2 regions of the Microbispora sp. H10830 genome follow, and region 1 is predicted to be linked to the other one. Evidence: predicted binding sites of a transcription regulator. Region 1 holds the regulator's gene; the other holds the start of a gene.
The links. Region 1 encodes LexA, which represses DNA repair genes until DNA is damaged. Its sites were predicted from a motif close to TCGAACANNTGTTCGA; they were not measured.

Region 1 (4,078 bases):
ATCCGGCCACCCCGCCGGAGTTGCCGCCGCTGCGGTGATCCTGGCGCCGAAGCTCGTCGGCATCGTGCCGTGACGGGACGTTGACGATCGGCTGGCCTTCCGGACAAAATTACGCCCGAGCCACAAACTAGTCATATCGATGTAGGCGTGCGGTCAGGGCATGCCGCGACCACCACCGCTCCGGCGGTGGTCTGGGGTGCGCGCCTGACCGTATGGCTCGGCGTCGGCGTGCGCCCCGCGTGGGAGGCACGTCTTGTACAGACGAATTCTCGGCGGGCTGGCGACGGCCGCCGCGATGGCGGCGACCGTTCTCGTCGTCACCGGGTCGCCGGCGAACGCCGCCGGCACGGGCACCGGCTACCTGCACACCAGCGGGAACAAGATCGTCGACAGCACCGGCGCCACGGTCCGGCTGACCGGCATCAACTGGTTCGGCATGGAGACCGACAACAAGACCTTCCACGGGTTGTGGGCGAACAACCCGTGGAAGAGCCAGCTCGACCTCATGGCGAGCCTGGGCTACAACACCATCCGGGTGCCGTTCTCGGACGACGCCCTGAAGCCGGGCGCGCAGGCGACGAGCGTCAACACCTACTCCAACCCCGACCTGATCGGCCTGTCCCCGCTGCAGATCCTCGACAAGGTCGTGGACTACGCGGGCCAGAAGGGCATGCGGATCATCCTCGACCGGCACCGGCCGACCAGCGCGGGCCAGACGGCGCTGTGGTACACCTCGGGCGTCCCCGAGTCCACCTGGATCAGCGACTGGAAGTCGCTGGCCCAGCACTACGCCGGCAACACCACCGTCATCGGGGCCGACCTGCACAACGAGCCGCACGCCGACGGCACCAACCCGAACGCGACCGGCTCCTGCTGGGGCTGCGGCGACGAGTCGCGCGACTGGCGCCTGGCGGCCGAGCGTGCGGGCAACGCCATCCTGTCCGTGCAGCCCAACTGGCTGATCTTCGTGGAGGGCGTGAGCTGCCCGAGCGGCGGCCTGTCCAACGTCTGGGACAACGACACCAGCAACGACGAGGACTGCGGCTGGTGGGGCGGCAACCTCACCAAGGCGGGCCAGTACCCGGTGCGGCTGAACGTGGCCAACCGGCTCGTCTACTCGCCCCACGAGTACGCCACGTCGGTCTACCACCAGGCGTGGTTCGACGACCCGTCGTACCCGGCGAACATGCCGGCCATCTGGGACAAGTACTTCGGCTACCTGTACAAGCAGAACATCGCGCCGATCATGGTGGGTGAGTTCGGCACCACGCTCGCCAGCAACACCGACAAGATCTGGCTCCAGGAGCTCATGAAGTACATGGGCAGCGGGGTGAACGGCATGTCGTTCACCTACTGGTCGTGGAACCCCAACTCGGGTGACACGGGCGGCATCCTGAAGGACGACTGGGCGACGGTCGACCAGGCCAAGCAGAGCATCATCTCGCCCTACCTGATCCCGCCGACCGGTGGCGGTAACCCGACGCCGCCGGTGTCGCCCTCGGCCTCGCCGAGCGTGTCGCCGTCGGCGTCTCCGTCGGCTTCCCCGTCGGCTTCCCCGTCGGCGTCTCCGTCCGCGTCTCCCTCGTCGCCGGGCGGGAAGACCTGCACGGCCACGTACAAGGTCGTCAACCAGTACTCCGGCGGCTTCCAGGGTGAGGTCACGGTGAAGGCGGGTTCCTCGGCCATCTCGGCCTGGACCGTGAAGTGGGCCTTCCCGAACGGCCAGAGCATCAGCCAGCTCTGGAACGGCACGCTCAGCGCGAGCGGGTCGAACGTCACGGTGACGAACCTGTCCTACAACGGCGCGCTGGGCGCCGGGGCCTCGTCCACCTTCGGCTTCAACGGCAGCTGGTCGGGCACCAACGGCGTTCCTTCGCCGGTGAGCTGCACCGCCTCCTGACGGCGGACCGAACACGGCACAGCACAAGCCCGGCGCTCTCGTGAGCGCCGGGCTTGTCCCTGTGCGGCGTCCGGAACCGGCGAGCCGCTGCTGCTACAGCTTGCGCAGGACGGCCGTGACCTTGCCGAGCACGGTGGCCTCGTCACCGGGGATCGGCTCGTAGTTGGGGTTGTGCGGCACCAGCCACACGTGCCCGTCCTTGCGCTTGAACGTCTTCACGGTGGCCTCGCCGTCGATCATGGCGGCCACGATGTCGCCGTTGTCGGCGACCGGCTGCTGCCGCACCACGACCCAGTCGCCGTCGGCGATGGCGGCCTCGATCATCGAGTCGCCGGAGACCTGGAGCAGGAACAGCGTGCCCTCGCCCACGAGCTGCTTGGGCAGCGCGAACACGTCCTCGATGCTCTGCTCGGCGAGGATGGGACCACCGGCCGCGATGCGGCCGACCAGCGGCACGTAGGCCGCGGTGGGCCGGTTGAATCCGGCCTCCTCCTCGGAGGTGGCGTCCGGGTCCACCCACAGCACCGGCTCGCCCGGCAGCCGGACCTCCAGGGCCCGGGGCCGATGCGGATCACGCCGGAGGTAGCCCTTACGCTGGAGCGCCGTGAGCTGGTGCGACACGCTGGAGGTGCTGGTCAGCTGGACCGCTTCCCCGATCTCCCGCATGGAGGGCGGATAGCCGCGCTGCTGGACCGAGTCGCGGATCACCTCGAGGATCTTCCGCTGCCTCGGGGTGAGGCCAAGCGAGTCGCGCCTGCGAACCGCGAGGTCGCTGACGCCATCCGCTTGCTCACTTCGGTCACTCACGATGCCACCTCTCAATCCGTGTTCCTCATGTCGCACAGAGCGACCGTACCGCGATTCAAGATCACCGTCAAACAATTGTTCGATATCCAGCGAAATCGCCGATCTCGCCGTCCGTCTCATCGTACGGGAGTTCGATCGATCCCGTGTTCGATTTACCCGATCTTCTCTGGTCGTAGTACGCCCAGGTCAGAAGCCGTACGGAAATCGGCAGGGAAAGGCGCGTAAAGGGCGTATTCCACGACGGGCGGGGCAGTTGACGCGGCCGTGACTGGAGGTGCGACACGCGCGCCGAGCAGGCACTTCCTCACCCAGGGCCGGTTCGACTTGCGTTCAAGGTCGGGCGCTCCTACGGTTGGACCACAACATCTAGTAGTCACAGCTGTGTAAGTTCACCACACCTTGTGTTCCGGATGTGCGTTCAGGGAGGCGATGAAGTGCACTGTCCGTTCTGTCGCCACCCGGACACCCGGGTCGTGGACAGCCGTGCGGCCGAGGACGGGGCGGCGATCCGCCGTCGGCGCACCTGCCCCGAGTGCGGGCGCAGGTTCACCACGCAGGAGACCGTACTGCTGATGGTGAGCAAGCGCAGCGGGGTCACCGAGCCGTTCTCCCGGGAGAAGGTCATCGCCGGCGTGCGGCGGGCCTGCCAGGGACGCCCGGTCAGCGAGGACTCCCTCGCCCAGCTCGGGCAGCGCGTCGAGGAGAGCATCCGGGGCACCGGCGCGGCCGAGATCGCCTCCCACGAGGTGGGCCTGGCCATCCTGGGCCCGCTCCGCGACCTCGACGAGGTGGCCTACCTGCGCTTCGCGTCGGTCTACCGCAGCTTCGAGACGCTGGCGGACTTCGAGGCGGAGATCGAGCGGCTCCGCGCGGCCCACAGCACGGTGGGCGAGGAGTAGGCGCCTTCCGGGGGGCCGGGACGAGGCGGGCGGCGGCGCGCGACGGCGCGGCGCGACGATGTGGTTATAACGAGCGTGGTCGGAGAAGGGGCTCCATCGGGCCCTGGGAGGGGGAAGTCATGACGGAGACCGTGAGCGGCACCGTGTCGGGTGTGGGGGGCCGGCCGGGCAAGCGCCCGCGCAAGGGCCTGAAGATGAAGCGCATCTTCACCACCCCGGGTGTCCACCCGTACGACGAGGTCCGCTGGGAGCGGCGCGACGTCGTGATGACGAACTGGCGGGACGGCTCGGTCAACTTCGAGCAGCACGGCGTGGAGTTCCCCGACTTCTGGTCGGTCAACGCGGCCAACATCGTCACCACCAAGTACTTCCGCGGGGCGGTGGGCACCCCGCAGCGCGAGTCGAGCCTCAAGCAACTCGTCGACCGGGTCGTGGGCGTCTACACCAGGACCGGCGTCGAGAACGGCTACTT
Region 2 (4,078 bases), on a different contig from region 1:
GCAGGCCCGCCTCCTCGACGTCGTCCTTGTCGAACTGCGACATCGGGAACTCCAGCAGGCTGCGCTCGACCGGCGTGCGGTCGCGCAGCGTAGAGTTGCCGATCAGCACGCCGCAGGGGTGCAGCGCGATGTGCCGGGGCAGCCCGTCGAGCCGCTCCGCCAGGCGGAACACGGTCTCCAGCGACCGGTCGTTGAGCCCGCTGTCGCGCAGCTCCGGCAGGTCGGACAGCGCGGCCCTGATCTGCCTGGCCCGCACCTGAGGGAACGCCTTGGCGATGACGTCGATCTCGTGCGGCGGCAGGCCCATGGCGGCGCCGACGTCCCTGATCGCGCTGCGGGCGCGGTAGGTCTCCATCATCGACACACAGGCCACCCGCTCCTCGCCGTACCTGTCGAGGATCGCGCGGTAGCAGTCGAGGCGGCGGGCCGACTCCACGTCGATGTCGATGTCGGGCAGGCCCTTGCGGCCCTCCGACAGGAAGCGCTCCATCAGCAGGCCGTGTTCGAGCGGATCCACCTCGCCGATGCCGATCAGGTAGTTGACCAGGCTGCCCGCCCCCGAGCCGCGGATCGCGCACCGCACGCCCATCGCCCGGATCATGTCCGTGATGCCGGCGACGGACGTGAAATAGCCCGACAGCCGCTTCTTCTCGATGACGCGGAGTTCGGCGGCGAGCCGGTCGCGGGCCTCGGCCGAGCGCTCCAGGCCCCGCCGGGCCAGCCCCTCCTCGCAGCGGCGCCGCAGCAGGGGCACCGGGTCCTCGCCGACCTCGGGCAGGTGGAGCCGGGGCCGCTCGGGTTCGAGCAGGGGCACGACCTCGACGGGGTCGAGCACGCACCTGCCGGCCACGCGGCGCGTCTCGGCCAGCAGCCGCGCGGCCCTGCCGGTGTCGCCGCCGCAGATCCGCGCGGCCACCCGCGCCATCTCGGCGCCGTCCTTCAGGTACGCGTGAGCCGTGGGGTCGTCGAGGTGCCGCCCGTCGAGGGGCACCAGCTTGCGCGCCGCGTCGAGCACGTTGCCGATCTGGTGATCGGCGGCGTCCAGGTAGCGGACCGCGTTGGCCAGCACGACCGGCACGCCCATCGAGTCGGCCAGCCCGATCATGCGGGCGGCGGTGTTCGCGTCGCGGTAGCCGTACAGGTCGGACACCTCGACGACCAGGTCGGGGACCACCGCGCGCCAGGCGGCCAGCAGGGCCCTGGCCTGGTCGTCGCGCCGCTCGGCCACCGCGCGGCCGACGCCCGAGCGGGGCCCGAGCAGCACGGTCAGCCGCGGCCCGCCGTCCGGGCCGGTCGCGTGCTCGGCCACCATCCCCGGTGTGACGTACGGCGCGCCGCGCTCCCCCACCTGGTGGGCGGCCGTGACCAGGCGGCACAGCGAGGCCCAGCCGTCCGAGCGCGCGAGCACCACGACTCGCGCCGGCTCGGCCGCCGTCCCCCGGCCACGCCCGTGTCCGTGCCCGTGCTCGTGCCCGTGCCCGTGTCCGGTGCGGCGGCCGGACGGCAGGCCGCCTCCGAACAGGTCGTCCGACGTGGAAGAACCTTGGTCGAGGGCGAGATCGACCCCGACGACCGGGCGGACGCCCTGCTCGTGGCAGGCGATGACGTGCTTGATCGCGCCGTAGAGGCCGTCGCGGTCGGTCAGCGCCAGCGTGTCCATGCCGTGATCGGCGGCCCGCCGGACGAGGGCGGCCGGGAACGCGGTGCCGTACCGCAGCGAGAAGGCGGACGCCACGTGCAGGTGGGCGAAGGCGTGCGTCACAGGCGCGCCCCCGTCCGTCCCCCGGTCCGTCCTCCAGCGGCCCGTCCCCCGGTCGTCGTGGGGAGCTGGAGCGTTCCCATCAGTCCCAGGCCCTCAGCAGGAGCCAGCCGCCGCTGGCGGTGTCGAAGCGCAGTTCATAGGTCCCGACCTCCTTGCCGGCCGCGGCCCCCACCCGCCAGAAACGCCGCTCGCCGGGATCGGCGTCCGAGGTCTTCCACCATTCCCTGGCGACCACCCAGTGGTCCTGGATCTCGCGGACGGTGTAGAGCCGGTCACGCCAGACGAACTGAGCAGGGTGCCCGCCCCGGACCCACACCTCGATCGGATCGCCGTAAAGTCTGCTCAAGACTCCTTCTCCCTGTGGCTTCGTGGCCACCCGGGGGAAGACGGGCGGATGATTCGGGCAGAATCGCCGCTACTTCGAACATACGTTCCCAGCGGGGTGAACGCAAGTCGGCACGGCCCGTTTCCGGGAACAAAAGCCCAGGAAGCGCGTCCGCCGACGGATCACTCGCCGAGCCAGATCCCGCCGCCCCGGTAGGGCGGCTCCTCTCGTTCGGTGGCGTCCGCCACCGCCGCCCAGACGCGCGCCGTCCCCGGCTCCCTGACGACGGCCGCCACCCGGGTGTGCCCGAGCGGACCCGCCGGAAACGTCCCATGCGTCCACTGGCCGCCCGACAGGTGACCGAACGCCGTGCTCCACTCGTTCTTCGCGTAGAACAGCCAGAACCCGCCCCGGCCGTCGGCCTCCAGCCGCAGGTGGGGGTCGAGCTCGGGCTCGCCAGGCAGGCTGTAGCTCCACCGTCCGTTCTCCCGCCGCAGGAGCAGCGTGCGGCCGCAGAAGGTCACGTCCTCCTCCTCGCCGCCGCAGACCCATGCGACCCAGCCGACGGCCGCCATCCCGCCCGACTCGTCCACCGCGAGGTCCACGAGCTCGGAGAGCTGGCCCCGGTGCAGCGTAGGGACCGCGGGGAGCGGGACCGTGCTCCAGGACCAGCCGTTCCATCGGGCGACGGCGGCCCGGCCGCGGCTGGAACCGGCCGCCCAGACCGCACCGCCGGGCAGGCCGTCCACGTCCTTGGCGACCAGCGGCGGCCGTGCCGTGCGCCAGGCACTGCCGTCCCAGTGCCGCAGATCCGACCAGGAGCTCCAGGGCTCCTCGGCTCCCCCTGCCCCGTCGAGGAAGTTCGCGTTGATGATCGCCCAGACGTCGCCGGGGGCCGCCGCGTGCACCCGCTTCGGCTCCGCGCCCGGGCTCGGCGCCGCGGTCCACCTCCGCCCGTTCCAGCGCGCGGCGGTCTTCGCGCCGAACAGCCACACGTCGCGGTCGGAGGAGGCGGCCACGGCCTGCGGCTCCATCGGCGGGATCGCAGCCTCGCGCCACCGCCCGCCGTCGCCGCGCAGCAGCAGCGGCGCCCTCGTCTCGGGCCCGCACGGCTCTCGCACGCGCGTGCCGGCCGCCCACACGGTGCCCTCGCGGGTCACGGCCAGGCCGGTGATGCGGTCACGGTAGTCGTAGTAGGCGACGCGCCACCCGCCGCCCCGGACCGGGCTCGGCTCCGGCGTGGGCGAGCCGGTCAGGCAGGAGGGCGAAGGCCGCTCCCGCGCGGTGGCCGTGGCGGCCGCGGCGTCGGTCTCGTTCCAGGTCTCGAGATCGCGAGGCGTGGTCGACGCGCACGCCGCCGGCAGCACCATCGCGGCCAGCGCCGCCGTCACACCCAGAATCCGCGTCCGCATATCCGTAGGACGCGGCGGGCCGCCATCCGGTTCTGCCGAACCCGCCTGCCGGCCGTGCCCCCTGGGCTCAGACCGCGCGTTCCGCGTAGGCGGCCAGCAGCTGGGCCTCCGCGGTGTCGAAGTACGCGAGCAGCTCCCGCTCGGCCCGCTCGCGGTCGCCGTCGATCAGCAACGTGGCGATGCGCGCGTTGTCCTCCAGATAGGGCTCGTGGAAGGTCCTGAGCTCGCCCATCACGTGGAAGGCCAGCCGCAGCTCGGCGAGCAGGCGCGCCATGGTCTTGTCCACACGGGGACTGGCGAGCAGCGCGGCGATCGCGCGGTGGAACCACATGTTCGCGGTGCCGACGGCCGCCCAGTCGCCGTTCTCCGCGGCCGCCTGACCCTCCTCGACGTGGCGCCGCACCTCCCCCACGGCCTCGGGCGGGGCCGTGACGACCGCCCGTACGCCCGCCGTCTCGAGGATGCGCCGCATCGCGTAGATGTCCGCGACGTCGGCCGCGGCGAGCTTGCGGACGAAGACACCCCGGTGCAGCTCGTGCACCAGCAGGTTCTCGTGCGACAGCAGCCTGAACGCCTCTC

Region 2: the regulator LexA is predicted to act here: its motif matches at 2,183-2,198, upstream of HHX35_RS19230 (DUF6504 family protein).

What each region holds. Positions count from the first base shown of each region.
Region 1 is NZ_JABBWX010000016.1:65,689-69,766, reverse strand. It holds gene HHX35_RS33180 (S41 family peptidase) at 1-38, shown strand, start outside; gene HHX35_RS44000 (cellulase family glycosylhydrolase) at 254-1,900, shown strand; gene lexA (transcriptional repressor LexA) at 1,994-2,710, opposite strand; gene nrdR (transcriptional regulator NrdR) at 3,142-3,606, shown strand; gene HHX35_RS33160 (vitamin B12-dependent ribonucleotide reductase) at 3,726-4,078, shown strand, end outside.
Region 2 is NZ_JABBWX010000007.1:89,280-93,357, forward strand. It holds gene HHX35_RS19225 (DNA polymerase III subunit alpha) at 1-1,762, opposite strand, end outside; gene HHX35_RS19230 (DUF6504 family protein) at 1,842-2,108, opposite strand; gene HHX35_RS19235 (hypothetical protein) at 2,270-3,499, opposite strand; gene HHX35_RS19240 (GntR family transcriptional regulator) at 3,567-4,078, opposite strand, start outside.